One region of the Pseudomonas soli genome, then DNA from elsewhere that is predicted to be linked to it. Evidence: predicted binding sites of a transcription regulator. Region 1 holds the regulator's gene; each other region holds the start of a gene.
The links. Region 1 encodes FliA, which starts transcription of late flagellar genes. Its sites were predicted from a motif close to CTAAAGTTTNNNNNNNNNNNGCCGNTAA; they were not measured.
Positions count from the first base shown of each region.

Region 1 (5,919 bases):
AGTCCGAGCTGCCTGTGATTACCCTTGAGCCAAGGTTGGAACAGATCTTGCTCAATAGTCTGCAAAGGGCCGGGCAGGGTCAGGAAGATGGTGTTCTTCTTGAGCCGAGCATGGCCGAAAAGCTTCAGCGTTCGTTGATCGAGGCAGCCCAGCGCCAGGAAATGCAGGGCCAGCCGGCCATCCTTCTGGTAGCCGGCCCGATCCGCGCCATGCTGTCGCGCTTCGGTCGCCTGGCTGTACCGAATTTGCATGTTTTGGCGTATCAGGAAATACCTGACAACAAGCAAGTCACCATCGTTGCCACCGTGGGCCCCAACGGCTGAGGTAGTGGGTTATGCAAGTTAAGCGTTTTTTTGCCGCCGATATGCGTCAGGCCATGAAGCTGGTCCGTGATGAGCTCGGCTCCGATGCCGCCATCATTGGCAACCGGCGCATTGCTGGCGGTGTCGAGCTGACGGCTGCGCTGGACTACAAGCTGTCCGCCCTGGCCCCGCGCGTGCCCAACGCAGAGCTCGAAGACGAGCTGCGCAAGACCCAGTCGCGCATCGTTACCGCCCAGGCCGAACTGACCGGGCGTGGCGATGCCGTCGAAGGCGGCAACCGGCAATTGTTCGCCGGGCAGCCGCTGACCGCCTCGGAGCCGCTGATCGAGCAGCATGTCGATGAACCCGCGGTGGTTACCGCGCCGGCGTCGGCACCGGTTGATCCACGCCTGTTCGATGCCATGCGTTTCGAGCTGACCGGCTTGCGCGAGCTGCTTGAAGTCCAGCTCGGTTCGCTCGCCTGGAGCCAGCTGCAAGGCAGCAAGCCGCAGCAGGCCAACCTCTGGCGCCGGCTGCAGCGCCTTGGCCTTTCCGGTGGCCTGGCCCGCGAGCTGCTCGACCTCACCGCCGGCATCGAAGAACCACGTCATGCCTGGCGCATGGTCCTGGCGCACTTGGCGCGGATGATCGATGTGCCCGAGATCGAACCGATCGAAGAGGGCGGGGTGATCGCCATGGTCGGCCCCGCCGGCATGGGCAAGACCACCACGCTGGCCAAGCTCGCCGCGCGCTACGTGCTCAAGTACGGCGCGAACAACCTGGCGCTGGTGAGCATGGACAGCTTCCGCATTGGCGCCCAGGAACAGCTCAAGACGCTGGGTCGCATCCTCAATGTGCCGGTCACCTACGTCGATCCGGGCGAGTCGCTGGCCCAGGCCCTGGAGCCGCTGCTGCGCAAGCGTGTGGTGCTGATCGACACTGCCGGCCTGCAGGCCAGTGATCCGGCGCTGCGCATGCAGCTCGAGACTCTGGCCGGGCGCGGCATCGCCGCGAAGAATTACCTGGTGCTGGCGACCACCAGCCAGAAGCAGGTGCTCACCGCCGCCTACCACAGCTACAAGCGCTGCGGCCTGGCCGGGTGCATCCTGACCAAGCTCGACGAAACGGCCTGCCTCGGCGAAGTGCTGAGCCTGGCCATCAGTCATGAATTGCCGGTGGCCTATCTGACCGATGGGCCGCGCATTCCCGACGACCTGCAGCTACCGCGCAAGCACCAGTTGGTAAGCCGCGCCGTCAGTGTGCAATTGCAGGAAGAGCCCAGCGACGAGGCCATGGCCGACATGTTCGCTGATCTGTACCACAGCCCTGGCAAGCGCGCGGGTTGAGGGTGAATACTGTGCAAAGTACCTACATCATGGGGTTGCCCGGCCGGACCGTGGCCTTGAATGTTCAGCCCCTCATGTGGCCTGGGTCCAAGCGAGACAAGGTAAAGAACAGACATGGGTAGCATGCATCCCGTACAGGTGATCGCCGTGACCGGTGGCAAAGGTGGCGTCGGCAAGACTAACGTTTCAGTGAACCTGTCCCTGGCGCTGGCCGAGCTCGGCCGCCGGGTGATGTTGCTGGACGCCGACCTGGGCCTGGCCAATGTCGACGTTCTGCTGGGGCTCACGCCCAAGCGCACCCTCGCCGACGTGATCGAAGGCCGCTGCGAGCTGCGCGATGTGCTGTTGCAAGGCCCGGGTGGTGTGCGCATCGTCCCGGCGGCCTCCGGCACGCAGAGCATGGTGCACCTGGCGCCCGCGCAACACGCCGGCCTGATCCAGGCCTTCAGCGACATCGGCGACAACCTCGATGTGCTGGTGATCGACACGGCTGCGGGTATCGGTGACTCGGTGGTCAGTTTCGTCCGCGCCGCCCAGGAAGTGTTGCTGGTGGTGTGCGACGAGCCGACCTCGATCACCGACGCCTACGCGCTGATCAAGCTGCTTAACCGCGATTACGGGATGAACCGGTTCCGTGTGCTGGCCAACATGGCCCAGAGCCCACAGGAAGGCCGCAACCTTTTCGCCAAGTTGACCAAGGTCACGGACCGCTTCCTCGACGTCGCCCTACAATACGTCGGTGCCGTGCCTTACGACGAATGCGTGCGCAAGGCCGTGCAGAAGCAGCGGGCGGTCTATGAGGCCTTCCCTCGGTCCAAGTGTGCGCTGGCGTTCAAGGCCATCGCGCAGAAGGTCGACAGCTGGCCGCTGCCTGCCAACCCGCGTGGGCACCTGGAATTCTTTGTCGAGCGCCTGGTGCAGCCCACCAGTGCAGGGCCGGTGCTATGAACGCGAGCGGTTTCAAGATGTACAGCAAGGCCGCCAAGGACGCGCAGTACGAGCTGATCGAACGCTACGCGCCACTGGTCAAGCGTATCGCCTACCACCTGTTGGCGCGTCTGCCGGCCAACGTCCAGGTCGAGGATCTGATCCAGGCCGGGATGATCGGCTTGCTGGAAGTGGCCAACAAATACGATGCGAGCAAGGGTGCCAGTTTCGAAACCTACGCCGGTATTCGTATTCGCGGCGCCATGCTCGACGAGGTGCGCAAGGGCGATTGGGCGCCACGTTCGGTGCACCGCAACACGCGCATGGTCAGTGACGCGATCCGCTGTGTCGAAGCAAAGACTGGCCGCGACGCTAAAGATCACGAGGTTGCTGCCGAACTCCAATTGAGTCTCGATGATTACTACGGGATTTTGAATGACACCTTGGGCAGCCGCCTGTTCAGTTTCGACGACCTATTGCAGGACGGCGAACATGAAGGGCTGCACGAGGACGGAGCCAGCGGCCAGCTGGAGCCGGCGCGTGACCTGGAAGACGAGCGCTTCCAGGCTGCGCTGGCCGATGCGATCGCCAACCTGCCGGAGCGTGAACGCCTGGTCCTGGCGCTGTACTACGACGAAGAGCTGAACCTCAAGGAAATCGGTGAGGTGCTGGGGGTCAGCGAATCGCGTGTCAGCCAGTTGCACAGCCAGTGCGCCGCGCGTTTGCGCAGCCGCCTTGGGGAGTGGCGGGCACGTTGAACCCGGGTTCAGTGCAGTCGTTTTTTTTGTAGTGCCGAATTGATTGAGCGCGCGCTCGGCGCCGAGCGCGTTTAAGACTGCTTGGAGGTCTAATTGAACAAAGACATGAAAATCCTCATCGTTGACGACTTTTCGACGATGCGGCGGATCATCAAGAACCTGTTGCGTGACCTGGGGTTCACCAACGTCAAGGAAGCTGATGACGGCAACACGGCACTGCCGATGCTCAACAGCGAGCCTTTTGACTTCCTGGTAACCGACTGGAACATGCCGGGCATGACCGGTATCGACCTGCTGCGCGCGGTCCGTGCCGACGAGCGCCTCAAGCACCTGCCGGTACTGATGGTCACCGCGGAAGCCAAGCGCGAGCAGATCATCGAGGCGGCCCAGGCCGGCGTCAACGGCTACGTGGTCAAGCCTTTCACCGCCCTGGCGCTGAAAGAAAAGATCGAAAAGATCTTCGAACGCGTCAACGGCTGAGTCACGTCTGGGGGGCGCAATGGAGTCAACCAACAACTCTTTGGGTGAGTTCGAATCAACCCTGAAGAAGCATGCCCAGGAGCTGGTCGAGAGCCTCGAGCGCGGCCGGTTCGGTGAGGCGGTGCAGCTGATCCACCAACTGAACCAGACCCGCGACCGCGGGCTGTACCAGGAAGTCGGCAAGCTCACCCGCGAACTGCACAGTGCAATCGTCAACTTCCAGATCGACCCGGCCATGCCGCAGGCCGAGGAAGTGTCGCAGATTACCGATGCCGCCGAGCGCCTCTCCTACGTGGTCCGCCTCACCGAAGGTGCGGCCAACCGCACCATGGACCTGGCGGAGGCGTGTACCCCGGTGCTCAACGATCTTGCCAGCGAGGCGCAGAGCCTGTCCGCCGACTGGCAGCGCTTCATGCGCCGCGAGGTGGCAGCGCCGGAATTCCGTGAGCTGGTCAAGCGTGTGGACAGTTTCCTGACGCACAGTGCCGAAGGTAATCAGAAGGTCGCGGGCCATATCAACGATATCGTCCTGGCCCAGGATTATCAGGATCTCACCGGCCAGGTGATCAAACGGGTGACCACGCTGGTCACCGAAGTCGAAAGCAATCTGCTCAAGCTCGTGCTGATGGCAAGCCAGGTCGACCGCTTTGCCGGTATCGAACATGACCACCAGCAGCTGCGCGCTGAAAAAGATCAAGAAAAACATCCGACTCGGGGTGAAGGTCCGCAGATTCATGCCGATAAGCGTGAAGACGTCGTGTCCAGCCAGGACGATGTCGACGATCTGTTGTCCAGCCTGGGTTTTTAAGGAGCACGTTTAATGAGCTTCGGCGCCGATGAAGAAATCCTCCAGGATTTCCTGGTAGAAGCCGGCGAAATCCTCGAGCAACTGTCCGAGCAATTGGTCGAGCTGGAAAGCCGGCCCGATGATGCGGACCTGCTCAACGCGATTTTCCGCGGTTTCCACACTGTAAAAGGGGGCGCCGGCTTCCTTCAGCTCAATGAGTTGGTGGAGTGCTGCCACATTGCCGAGAACGTGTTCGACATCCTGCGCAAAGGTGAGCGCCGGGTCGACGCGGAGCTGATGGACGTGGTGCTCGAAGCACTCGACACGGTCAACAGCATGTTTGGCCAGGTACGTGAGCGCACCGATGTCACGCCGGCCACCCGTGAGCTGCTGGCAGCGCTGTCGCGCCTGGCCGAGCCCGCTGGTGCCGACGAGCCGGCCCCGGTCGAGGTGGCCGCTGTCGCCGAGGCGCCGGCTGCCGAGCCCGACATCACCGACACCGAGTTCGAGCAACTGCTTGATTCGCTCGATGCGGTCAAGGCCGAGGCCCAGGTTCACGAGCAACTGCAGGGTGAACAGGTCAGCGCGGGTGGTGACGAGATTACCGACGCCGAATTTGAGTCGTTGCTCGACCAGTTGCACGGCAAAGGCCAGTTTTCGCCAGATACCGCTGCCAGTGAGCCAGCGGCCGTTGCCCCTGCCAGTGATGAGATCACCGACGACGAATTCGAGTCGCTGCTCGATCAGTTGCACGGCAAGGGCACCTTCGCCGTCGACGCATTGCCTGGCGTCGCTGCGCCTGCAGCCAGTGAGGCCCCAGCGGCGGCCGACGAGAGCATCACCGAACACGAATTCGAGGCGCTGCTCGACCAGTTGCACGGCAAGGGCAAGTTTTCTGGCGAGGCGGTTGTTGCCGAGGCGCCAGCCGCCGCTGTTGCCGCACCTGTCGCGGCCAAGGCCGAAGCCAAGCCGGTTGCCAAGCCGGCGCCTGCCCCCGCTCCCGCGCCAGCCGCTGCCAAGCCTGCCGCTCCGGCCCGGGCGCCGGCGCCGGCCGCCGACAAGCATGGCGCCAGCGAGGCGGAGACCACCGTGCGGGTCGACACCGCGCGCCTGGACGAGATCATGAACATGGTCGGCGAACTGGTGCTGGTGCGTAACCGCCTGGTGCGCCTGGGGCTCAACAGCGGCGACGAGGCCATGTCCAAGGCCGTGTCCAACCTCGATGTGGTCACCGCCGACCTGCAGACCGCGGTCATGAAGACGCGCATGCAGCCAATCAAGAAGGTCTTCGGGCGGTTCCCGCGCCTGGTTCGCGACCT
Region 1 covers NZ_CP128543.1:4,262,461-4,268,379, reverse strand. Annotated here, with positions in the region: gene flhA (flagellar biosynthesis protein FlhA) at 1-323, shown strand, start outside; gene flhF (flagellar biosynthesis GTPase FlhF) at 335-1,648, shown strand; gene fleN (flagellar synthesis regulator FleN) at 1,763-2,596, shown strand; gene fliA (RNA polymerase sigma factor FliA) at 2,593-3,333, shown strand; gene LU688_RS19725 (chemotaxis response regulator CheY) at 3,439-3,813, shown strand; gene LU688_RS19720 (protein phosphatase CheZ) at 3,833-4,621, shown strand; gene LU688_RS19715 (chemotaxis protein CheA) at 4,634-5,919, shown strand, end outside.

Region 2 (5,919 bases), 280 kb from region 1:
CATGCCGATGGTGCCCCAGGCCGCCATGGCCATGCTCGCCTGTGCCCGCATTGGTGCGGTGCATTCCGTAGTGTTCGGTGGCTTCGCCGCGAACGAGCTGGCCTTGCGCATCGACGATGCGCGGCCGACCTTGCTGCTGACGGCTTCCTGCGGCCTGGAGTTCGACCGCGTGATCGAGTACAAGCCGCTGGTCGATCGCGCCCTGCAACTGGCCCGCCACCAGCCGCGGCATGTGCTGGTGTTGCAGCGCCCGCTGGTTAGCGCCGAACTGCAGCCCGGGCGTGATCTGGACTGGCAGCAGGCCTTGCTCGGGGCGGCGCCGGTCGCCCCCGTTGAACTGGATGCGGGCGATCCGCTGTACATCATGTACACCTCCGGCACCACCGGCAAACCCAAGGGTATCGTCCGCGAAAACGGCGGCAACGCAGTGGCGTTGTGTTATGCCATGCGTCATGTCTATGGCATGCGGGCAGGGGATGTGTGGTGGGGGATCTCGGACGTCGGCTGGGTGGTGGGCCACTCGCTGATCGTGTACGGGCCTCTGATGAACGGGTGCACCACGGTGTTCTACGAGGGCAAGCCGATCCGCACGCCGGACGCCTCGGCCTACTGGCGGGTGGTGGAACAATACCAGGTCAATGGCTTGTTCTGCGCACCCACCGCCATGCGCGCCATCCGCAAGGAAGACCCGGAAGGCGCGCTGATTCGCCGTCACAATCTCGATTCGTTGCGCCAGCTGTTCCTGGCCGGGGAGAAACTCGACTCCAGTACCCATGAATGGCTTGAGCGGGTCACCGGCAAGCCGGTGCACGACCATTGGTGGCAGACCGAAACCGGCTGGCCGGTGACTGCGCCCTGTGTCGGGCTCGAAGGCAGCGCGGCGCGGCCGGGCTCGAGCAACCGGGCGGTGCCGGGGTACAACGTGCAGGTGCTGGATGACGAAGGCAAGCCGTTGGGGCCCAATCAGCAGGGTGCCATCGTGATCGCCCTGCCATTGCCACCGGGTTGCAGCCAGACGCTCTGGGGCGATCACCAACGTTACCTGCAGGCCTACCTGCAGAGCTACCCCGGTTACTACCACACCGGCGACGGCGGCTACCTGGATGAAGACGGCTTCGTCTACATCATGGGGCGCACCGATGACGTGATCAATGTCTCCGGGCATCGCTTGTCGACCGGTGAAATGGAGGACCTGGTGGCGCGTCATCCGGCGGTGGCCGAGTGCGCGGTGATCGGTGTGCACGACGAGATCAAGGGTCAGGTGCCATTGGCGCTGGTGGTGCTCAAGGACGGGCAGGGCATTGGCGAGGCGCAACTGCAGGGCGAATTGGTGGCGGATGTGCGCGAACAGATCGGCGCACTGGCCTGCTTCAACCGCGTGCGCCTGGTCAAGCGCCTGCCCAAGACCCGCTCTGGCAAGATCCTGCGGGCGGTGCTGCGCAAGATCGCCGATGGCCAGGACTACACGGCGCCATCGACGCTGGATGATCCGGCGGTGCTAGGGGAGATCGAAGGGGTGTTGGCCGATTTGCCCAGAGCGGGCTGACGTCATCGCGAGCAGCATTGCCTGTGGGAATCGGCTTGTCGTGCCGACGAGCTGAGGCAAAAGGGCCGCCTGGCGGCCCTAGGCTGGATGCCTTACGACTTGAAGCGTCCCACCAACCCGTTCAGCTCATCCGACAGCTGTGCCAGCCTGCCAGAGTCGGCCTGTGCAGAGCTGGCCAGCCCCTCCACCAGTCTTGCCTCGTCGTAGATCTGCTGGATATGCCGATTGATCTCCTCGGCCACGCTGTGCTGCTCCTCGGCGGCCGCTGAAATCTGCAGGTTCTGGTCGCGGATCTCGTTCACCGAGAGCTGGATGCCTTCGAAGCTGTCGCGGGCATTCTCGATCGACGACACGCTGGCCCGCGACAGGTCCAGGCAGCTTTCCATCTTCTGCGAAACTTCATGGGTCTTGCCACCAAGGGTATTGAGCAACTGGTCGATCTCGCCGGTGGAGTCGGCGGTGCGTTTGGCCAGCGCCCGTACCTCGTCGGCCACCACGGCAAAACCACGGCCCTGGTCGCCGGCCCGGGCGGCCTCGATGGCGGCGTTGAGCGCCAGCAGGTTGGTCTGCTCGGCGATGGCGCGGATGGTGCCGAGGATCTGGTTGATGCTGCGGCTGCCTTCCTCCAGTTCGACCATGGCCTGGGATGACTCGCTCAGGCGTCGGCCCAGGCGATTGACGTTGTCGGTGGTCGCTTCGATCTGCTGCTTGCCCTCGGCCACGCGACGGTGGCCCTGTTCGGCGGCGTCGGCGGCGCTACTGCACGAACGCGCCACTTCGTTGGCGGTGGCGACCATCTCGTTGAAGGCGGTGGACACCAGCTCCACCGCCTCGCGCTGGCGCCCGGCGGCCTCGTTCATGTTGCCGGCCATCTCGCTGTTGCTACGCGAGGCTTCGTGCAGGTTGGTCGAGGCCGCGCCGATGCGCTGGATCAGTTGGCGGATGGCGGCGAGGAACTTGTTGAACCAGCCGGCCAGCTCGGCGGTCTCGTCCTTGCCCTGGACCTGCAGGTCGCGGCGCAGGTCGCCTTCACCCTCGGCGATCGACTGCAGGCCGGTGCTCACCTGGCCGATGGGTTTGACGATCACCCGCGAGAACGCTGCCGCCACCCCGGCGAAGATCAGCGCCAGCAGCACCACGATCACTGCCGTGACATAGGTCATGCGTGTGGCTGCGGCCATGACCTCGTCGTACTCGATAAGCCCGACGAAGCGCCAGCCCAGGCCTGGAGAGGTCCATACATTGGCCATGTAGCGCACGCCATCGATCACCACCTCGGTGGCGCCTTGCTCGGTGGCGGCCAACGCCGCGTACGGCGCGCCGAGGTCCTTGAGCTGCTTGAAGCTGTGCCCGGCGTTGCGCGGGTCGACCAGCACGGTGCCGTCCTCGATCAGCATCACGTAGCCGCTGTCGCCCAGCCTGATGCTCTTGACCAGCTCGGTGAGGTTCTTCAGCGACACGCTGACCACGAACACGCCCTTGGCCTTGCCGGCCGCGTCGAGCAGCGCGCGGGCGGTGCCGACCAGGGCCACGTCGTCCTTGTCGTAGTAGTACGCGGCGGTGCGCACCGTCTTGTCCGGGCTGGTCATGGCGGCCTTGTACCAGGGGCGGGTGCGCGGGTCGTACTTGGCCAGCTGTGGGTCATCCGGCCATTTCGCGTAGCTGCCGTCTTCCAGGCCGATTGAAAGGATCGCCGCTGCCGGGTGCGTGGTGCCGTAGCGTGCGAAGGCGTCAATGACCCGCTGCGCAGCCTCGGGCATCGGCTGGCTGGCGGCATCGGCGCCGGTGTAGTCCTTGAGCGAGGTGACCGAGGTGTATACAGGATCCTTGGCCATCTGATCGACGTTCTGCAGCGTGCCATCAAAGAACTGGCGCATGTTGCCGTCGATCTGGCGAATTTCCCGGGTGCTGCCGTCGAGGAACTGATCGACCGCCTCGCTGCGGATGTTCAGCACCGAGATGCCGCCAACCAGGGAGACCGGGATAAAGGGCACCAGTACAAAGGCCAGGATCAGTTTGTTTTTTATTTTCATCGTGACGCCCATCCGTGAGTGTGAAGGGTGTACATGGCCGCTTCGCTAGGGTGGTGGCCACTTGCTACCTTTTCTGTTTCGGCGGGCGGAATATAAACCTTTAGTGGATATTTCGTGTACAGGAAATTCAGAAATTGTCCTGACTTGCGGGCAAAGCGCAGCTGAGGCGTGGGAGCGGGCTTGCCCCGCGATGAGGTGGGAACTGTTGTTTCAAGCGGATTACTAAGACGTTCCCTATTTCATGTAGGACGTTTCCCAATCATGCTTTCACGGCCTTTCAGCTGTTGTTCTGGCCAGCCGCATTCCTTAGTCTCGACCTGTCGTTGCCAATTCAACGACCGGGTGTGCAAGCCCGAGGATGTGGTCCAGGTCGCTCAATGGCGGCTATACGTGGGAGGCCTTCGGGCCAGCCGGGTTCCTACTCCACGGTCTTGCACACCCGCGTATAGCTGCCTCCCTCGCGCTGAGCGAAAGCGGATATCGAAAGCTCCCATGGCTAGCTTCAGCGATCGAGCACCTTGTGATAGGTCACGAATTCCTGCTCGGCCTCATACCCCAGCGATTCATACAGCGCCTGGGCGGCAAGGTTGCTCCCGGCGGTGTCCAGGCTCAACCGCTGCGCGCCCTCGGCCTGGAAGATCCCGATCAGTTGCTGCATCAGGTAACGGGCATGACCGCCCCTGCGGGCGTGGGGGACGACGAACAGGTCATACAGCCAGTAGAAGCGCTTCATTGCCAGCGAGCAGGTGGCCGGGTACAGCTGGGCAAAGGCGATGGCCTGACCCTCGTCGTCCAGCAGCAGGTAGATCCGCGAGTTGCCGGTTTCGAGGTTGGCCTTGAGGAATGCACGGGAAGCGGGGAGGTCATCCGCCTCCTGGTAGAACATCCGGTACTGGTTGAAGAGGTCCGCGGCGGCGTCCAGGTAGTGCAGGTCACAGGCAATGACGTTCATGTCGTGGGCTCGCTATCAGGCTGTCCAGCGCCCTTGCTATGGGGGCAGTCCTGCAGGATTTCATGAAACACATCCGCTCGTACAGATGCCATATGCAGCGGCGTACGTGCGGCTTCCGAAGGTGTGCGGCAGCCTTGTTTCCTGTGTGCCGCAAAGCCGGAAAATCAGGTCTTTGTCACGAGTGTTTGCCGACCAATGGGGCTGCGGCTTGCTGGCGTCTATTCAGGGCATTAGCATCCGCTTTCCTCACTCACGGCCATGCGCAACCTTTGGCCGACTCCAGGATCAAGGACGAATGTTGCCGCTGCTTTCCCGCTTCCTGCTGCACGCACTGGTGTGTGTGGCTTTTCCCTTTATCTTGAGGCTTGGCTTCGATCTCTACCGGCAGCATGTCGGCCAGCCGATGGCGCGAGGTGTCAGCGTCGGCTTGGCGACGATGCTGGTGTTCTACGCCTTCGTGCTCTTCAACCTGTTGATGGTGGCCATTCCAAGGGCGGCAGTTCGCTACTGGCTGGCGCTGGTGCTGGTGCTGCTGGTACTGGCGTTCTTCAATACCTTGCACCCGTTGCGGGCGCTGGGCTTTGCGCTGTTGTGCGGTGGCTTGTGCGCGGTGGCCATCGCGATGACGCCACTGGTAACGTCGCTGTTGCACCAGTGCCGTCGGTGAAGGAGTTCAGCAGGCCAGCCCCCGTCGTTTTTCGAGCCACCTCTCGAAGCAGGTGAAGGTGTCGACAGCGGCTTCTACCGTCCGGGCCTGGGCGGCAGGCTCCGGAGCGGTGGCAGCCAGCCGTTCGAGGAAACTGCGCCAGCGTGCGCCGGTCAGCGGGCCGTAGACGTCGAGGAACGCGCCACCGTTGTCGGCGTCGATACCCAGACGTTCGGCCATGGCCCGCTTGAGCACCTGGCCACCGAGCGTGGAGCCTTCCAGTACATACATCACCCCAAGCGCGCTGGCTTCGTCATCGATGCGAGGCAGGGCGTGGCACCGGGGCAGCGCTTCGATGTCGATGGCCAGGGCGCCCAGGTCGCGTGACAGGGTGGGTGTCTTGTGGCGTTCGGCGCTCTGGTAGGCGCCCAGCAGTAAATCCAGCGGGGCATGAAAGCCATGGTAGGCCCCGAGCAGATCGGCGTAGGCCGCGCGGTCGAAGCCCTCGCTGAAGAAAGGCAGCCGCGCTTCCAGCCTCTGGTGGCAGGCGCGGGTACCTTCGCGCAGGGCAAGCAGCAACGGGCTGACGGTAGCGGACATGATGGCGGCTCTGGCGTTAGGGCATTCGATACTGCCAGATCAGGCGGCGCAATCACCACTGCCGATTTTGCGCACCTGGCCCGTGAACTGTGGAATCATTGCGCCGCCTCTGGAACGAGGCTTTCACAGCCAAGACAGGAAT
Region 2 covers NZ_CP128543.1:3,982,522-3,988,440, reverse strand. Annotated here, with positions in the region: gene LU688_RS18485 (propionyl-CoA synthetase) at 1-1,546, shown strand, start outside; gene LU688_RS18480 (methyl-accepting chemotaxis protein) at 1,639-3,579, opposite strand; gene LU688_RS18475 (GNAT family N-acetyltransferase) at 4,082-4,531, opposite strand; gene LU688_RS18470 (hypothetical protein) at 4,827-5,198, shown strand; gene LU688_RS18465 (biliverdin-producing heme oxygenase) at 5,205-5,777, opposite strand.
Region 2: LU688_RS18480 (methyl-accepting chemotaxis protein) is a predicted target of FliA. The motif match lies at 3,655-3,682, and genes of this name have one in related genera.

Region 3 (5,919 bases), 410 kb from region 1:
CAACTTGAGGAGCAGGCGCGTCTTGTAGGTACTGACCGTCTTGTTGCTGAGGAACATGCTGTCGGCGATTTCCTTGTTGCTTTTGCCTCGTGCCAGTTGTTGCAGCACCATCATCTCCCGGCCGGAAAGCCGCTCGACCATCTCCATTTCCGTGGCGCCTCCCGTACCCGAGCGCCCCTTGTGCAATGCCTGATTGGGGAAATAGCTGTAGCCGGACAGCACGGCCTTGATGGCACTGAGCAGCTCGGTCAACTCCTGTTGCTTGCACACATAACCTGCTGCACCCGCTTGCATGCAGCGCATCGAGAAGTGCCCAGGGGCCTGGGAAGTCAGTACCAGTACCTTGCTCGCGGGGCTCGCCAGCGTCATCCGCGCAATCACTTCCAGCCCATCCAGTTTGGGGATCCCGATATCCAGAATGACAATATCCGGCAGATACTCCCGCGTCAGTTGCAGGGCGTCTACACCATTGTCACTCTCCGCCACCACTTCGTAGCCATGCCGTTCCATCAGCATGCGTACGGCCAGGCGAATGACCGGGTGATCATCCACGATCAGCACTTTATTCATGCGATTCCCATTGATACGTTATTTTTAGTTCGATAGACCACCACACCCGAGCATAACGATTATTTATGCAGCGGTTTCCCTGGTAAATTCACCGAAAGAAGCGGCCTACAATTAATGGAGATTCTTCCTACACACTGCCACTTTCACAAAATGTAATAGATAGAGGTTCGTCGCAACGAATCAGAAAGTAACAGTCGGCATAATTGGATCCAAGTGCTATTGAGTCATACTTCATGCGGGAAAATTCGACTGTACATACTGGATAAATGGTAGGTGTTGAAGCTGCGCCGTGGCCTGGGAGGGAAACAAGGCACGCTTAATACGCGGGGGAAAACGCGCTACAGATGGGCAAAGCATCACCAGGCCCTCATCATGAACCGCGACCCCATCAGTCCGTTGACCCTTATCGCTGTCTTTGCCGGCGTGATCGAAGCGTCTGCCCTGGCATCACTCCCGTTCCTCAGCGAAGACAGCCAGACCCTGTATACCTGGTTCCTGGTGGGCTTCCCGTTTTTTCTCACCGTACTGTTCTTCCTCACCCTCAACTTCAACACTCGCTCGCTGTTTGTACCAGACAGCAATGCCAACAGTGCCGGCAAGCCTGTACGCACACCTGTGGCAGAGAGCAAAGGCGCAATGATCATCGCCATTTCCGGAGCGGACAGTCAGAAGATCATCGAAACCCATGTACTGCGAATGATCGACCGCCCGCACGGGCGACAACGACGCTGGGTGCTGTATAACCTGGATACGCGCACCTGCATCCATCTCTCAGCCGCGCCCATGCCGGATGAAGAGGCCACGACCGCCACCCAGGCAAAAACCCAGGCATGAAAAAACCCGGCCTAGGCCGGGTTTTTTCTTATGCTCGAGGCGGCTTACAGCAGCGAACGACCCTTGTTGGCCGCGATGCGCATACGCAATGCATTGAGCTTGATGAAGCCTGCGGCATCAGCCTGATTGTAAGCCCCGCCGTCTTCCTCGAAGGTCGCGATGTTGGCATCGAACAGCGAATCGTCCGACTTGCGACCCACGACGGTGACATTGCCTTTGTACAGCTTCAGGCGGACAACACCATTCACGTTGAGCTGCGAGGCATCGATCATCTGCTGCAGCATCAGACGCTCCGGGCTCCACCAGTAGCCGGTGTAGATCAGGCTGGCGTACTTGGGCATCAGCTCATCCTTCAGGTGAGCGACTTCGCGATCCAGGGTGATCGACTCGATGGCGCGGTGAGCCTTGAGCATGATGGTGCCGCCCGGGGTCTCGTAACAACCGCGCGACTTCATGCCGACATAGCGGTTCTCGACGATGTCCAGGCGACCGATGCCATTGGCGCCGCCAATGCGGTTGAGGTCGGCCAGCACGGTGGCCGGGGTCTTCTCGACGCCGTCGATGGCGACGATGTCACCGTTGCGGTAGGTCAGTTCGATGTAGGTGGCCTGGTCCGGGGCGTTCTCCGGAGAGACGCTCCATTTCCACATGTCTTCCTCGTGCTCGGTCCAGGTATCTTCCAGGACACCGCCTTCGTAGGAGATGTGCAGCAGGTTGGCGTCCATCGAGTACGGCGACTTCTTCTTGCCGTGGCGCTCGATCGGAATGCCATGCTTCTCGGCGTAGTCCATCAGCTTCTCGCGGGACAGCAGGTCCCACTCACGCCATGGCGCGATGACCTTGACGCCAGGCTTGAGCGCATAGGCACCCAGTTCGAAACGCACCTGGTCGTTGCCCTTGCCGGTAGCACCGTGGGAAATGGCGTCGGCGCCGGTTTCGTTGGCGATTTCGATCAGGCGCTTGGCGATCAGCGGGCGGGCGATGGAAGTACCGAGCAGGTACTCGCCTTCGTAGACGGTGTTGGCGCGGAACATCGGGAAGACGAAATCACGCACGAACTCTTCGCGCAGGTCGTCGATGTAGATTTCTTTCACGCCCATCGCCTGGGCCTTGGCGCGGGCCGGCTCGACCTCCTCGCCCTGGCCGAGGTCAGCGGTGAAGGTCACCACTTCACAGTTGTAGGTGTCCTGCAGCCACTTGAGAATCACCGAAGTATCAAGGCCGCCGGAATACGCCAATACGACCTTTTTTACGTCCGCCATGCCATCACTCCACGGGGTTGTACGGAAAGCCGATGATTCTACCGGCCTTGCCGAAAAATTTACAATGGGGCGACAGCTTGTGACGACAAAGCGACAGGAATTGTCGAGAGCGCGACCCGCTGTCGCACTCAGGATTTCGCTGGAGCGGGCTGGGCGGAAGCGGCCGCAGGCGTCGCAGGCGCAGGTGAGGTAGCCGCGGGTGCCGGGGCCGCCGGCGCAACCGGTGGCGCCGGTTTCTCCAGCGGTTTCTCGACCGGTGTCACGCGCTCGAGCTGGATGTTCACCCGGCGGTTACGCGCCCGATTGGCGGCAGAGTTATTCTTGGCCAGCGGATAGCGCTCGCCGTGGAAGCGCACGGTGATCTGCTCTTCCGGCACGCCATGGGCCTTGAGGTAGTCGGCAACCGCCAACGCCCGTCGACGCGAGGTGTCGCGGTTGGTCAGGCGGTTGCCGCTGTTGTCGGAGTGGCCGTTGAGCTCGATGTGATTGACCGTCGGATCGGCCTTCAAATAATCGAGCAGCACATCCAGGCGCGCACGCGCCGAGCTGTCCAGTTCGATCCCGCCTCCGGGGAAACCAACCTGGGTCTGGCGGATCTGGTCATAGTTCATCGGCAGCAGCTTGGCGGCGCACAGTTGGTAGTCGCTGTAGGCCTTGGCGAAGCTGACGGGCATTACCTGCACTTGCATCGGCCGGCCACCCTCGCCCCGGTAGTTGCGCACCACCGTGCTGCGCCCATCGAGCAGGCCATTGATCAGGCGGCTGGCTTGCCCTTGGCTGGAGGTGAACAACACGCCAGTGCGGGCCATGTGCACCGCACCGAGGTTGATATCGCCCCGCCCTGGCTGCCAGGGGGCCGCGGCGGCCAGCAAGGTGGCTGACCCTGCGCCGAGGACATTGCTGTCCGAACGTAGCTGGAACGTCGGTTGTTCGCCGGCACGGCGCACGAACTCGCCGCTGCCGAAACCGTCGATCGGCTGGATCAGGCGACATTCGAACTGGTCACCCTCGACTTTCCAGGCGACGTTCTCCACGCGGGTCTGGAAGGTCATGGCCCCGGCCGGCAGGCTGGCGACAAGGGTGAACAGGGCTAGGTAACGCTGGCGCACGGTCGGCTCCACTGATTCTGACGGCTTACCTGAATGCTATCGGACGCCTGTCGGAAAACTTGATAGCCGTGCTCGAACAGGGGTTTTCCGGTAGCATTGGCTTCTGAGTTCGACCCGCCTGGAATCTCCAATGTCCGATCGCCTGACCCTCCTGCGCCCCGACGACTGGCACATCCATCTGCGCGATGGTGCCGTCCTGCCTCACACCGTTGGTGACGTGGCGCGCACCTTCGCCCGCGCCATCATCATGCCCAACCTGGTTCCGCCGGTGCGCAACGCCGGCGAGGCCGACGCCTACCGCCAGCGCATCCTTGCCGCACGCCCCGCCGGCAGCCGCTTCGAGCCACTGATGGTGCTGTATCTTACCGACCGCACCAGCCCGGAAGACATCCGCGCCGCGAAGGCCAGCGGGATCGTGTACGCCGCCAAGCTGTACCCGGCCGGCGCGACCACCAACTCCGATTCGGGCGTGACCAGCATCGACAACATCCTGCCGGCAATCGAGGCACTGGCCGAAACCGGCATGCCCTTGCTGGTGCACGGTGAGGTAACGCGCAGTGAGATCGACGTGTTCGACCGCGAGAAGCGCTTCATCGACGAGCACATGCGCCGCCTGGTCGAGCGTTTCCCGACCCTGAAAGTGGTGTTCGAACACATCACCACCAGCGACGCCGCGCAGTTCGTCACCGAGGCGCCGGCCAATGTCGGTGCCACCATCACCGCCCAGCACCTGCTGTACAACCGCAACCACATGTTGGTCGGCGGTATCCGCCCGCATTTCTATTGCCTGCCGATCCTCAAGCGCAACACCCACCAGGTTGCGTTGCTGGATGCCGCGACCAGCGGCAACCCGAAGTTCTTCCTCGGTACCGACTCAGCGCCTCACGCCAAGCATGCCAAGGAAGCCGCCTGCGGCTGCGCCGGCTGCTATACCGCCTATGCCGCCATCGAGTTGTATGCCGAGGCGTTCGAGCAGCGTAACGCCCTGGACAAGCTCGAAGGCTTCGCCAGCAAGCATGGCCCTGATTTCTACGGCCTGGCGCGCAATACCGACACCATCACCCTGGTGCGTGAGCAATGGACCGCGCCGGACAGCCTGCCCTTCGGTGACACCACCGTCATTCCCCTGCGCGCTGGTGAAACACTGCGCTGGCGCCTGCAGGAGGACCACGCGTGAGCGAAGATCTTTACGAAGACGACCAGGACAGCCAGGTCAGCAGCGGCTCGCGCCATCCGATGGCCGAGCGTTTCCGCGGCTACCTGCCTGTGGTGGTGGATGTCGAGACCGGTGGCTTCAACAGCGCTACCGACGCGCTGCTGGAGATTGCCGCCGTCACCATCGGCATGGATGAAAAGGGCTTCCTGTTCCCCGAGCACACCTACTTCCATCGGGTCGAACCGTTCGAGGGAGCCAATATCGAGGCCGCCGCGCTGGAGTTCACCGGCATCAAGCTCGATCACCCGCTGCGCATGGCGGTGAGCGAGGAAAGCGCGCTGACCGATATTTTCCGCGGCGTGCGCAAGGCGCTGAAAGCCAATGGCTGCAAGCGGGCGATCCTGGTGGGGCACAACAGCAGCTTCGACCTGGGTTTCCTCAATGCTGCGGTGGCGCGCAACGATATCAAGCGCAACCCGTTCCACCCGTTCTCCAGCTTCGACACCGCCACCCTCGCCGGCCTCGCCTACGGCCAGACCGTGCTGGCCCGAGCTTGCCAGAGCGCGGACATCGACTTCGACGGCCGTGAGGCGCATTCGGCGCGTTACGACACCGAGAAGACTGCAGAGCTGTTCTGCGGCATCGTCAATCGCTGGAAAGAGATGGGCGGCTGGCGCGATTTCGACGATTGAGCTGCGAGCCACAAGCTTCAAGCGACAAGAAAGAGCTGTCTGCATGCGCCGTGCTTTTCACTTGTAGCGTGCAGCTTGAAACTTGAGGCAAAAAAAAACCGGCCACCAGGGCCGGTTTTTTATGCACTTGGCAAATTACAGCTTGCCAGCGTTCTCGCTCAGGTAAGCCGCGACGCCTTCCGGCGAAGCGTTCATGCCCTTGTCGCCTTTCTTCCAGTTGGCCGGGCAGACTTCGCCGTGCTCTTCGTGGAATTGCAGGGCGTCGACCAAGCGCAGCAGCTCGTCCATGTTGCGGC
Region 3 covers NZ_CP128543.1:4,673,106-4,679,024, forward strand. Annotated here, with positions in the region: gene LU688_RS21600 (response regulator transcription factor) at 1-570, opposite strand, end outside; gene LU688_RS21605 (hypothetical protein) at 943-1,404, shown strand; gene LU688_RS21610 (argininosuccinate synthase) at 1,449-2,666, opposite strand; gene LU688_RS21615 (flagellar protein MotY) at 2,795-3,775, opposite strand; gene pyrC (dihydroorotase) at 3,906-4,952, shown strand; gene rnt (ribonuclease T) at 5,012-5,623, shown strand; gene LU688_RS21630 (peroxiredoxin) at 5,759-5,919, opposite strand, start outside.
Region 3: LU688_RS21615 (flagellar protein MotY) is a predicted target of FliA. The motif match lies at 3,812-3,839, and genes of this name have one in related genera.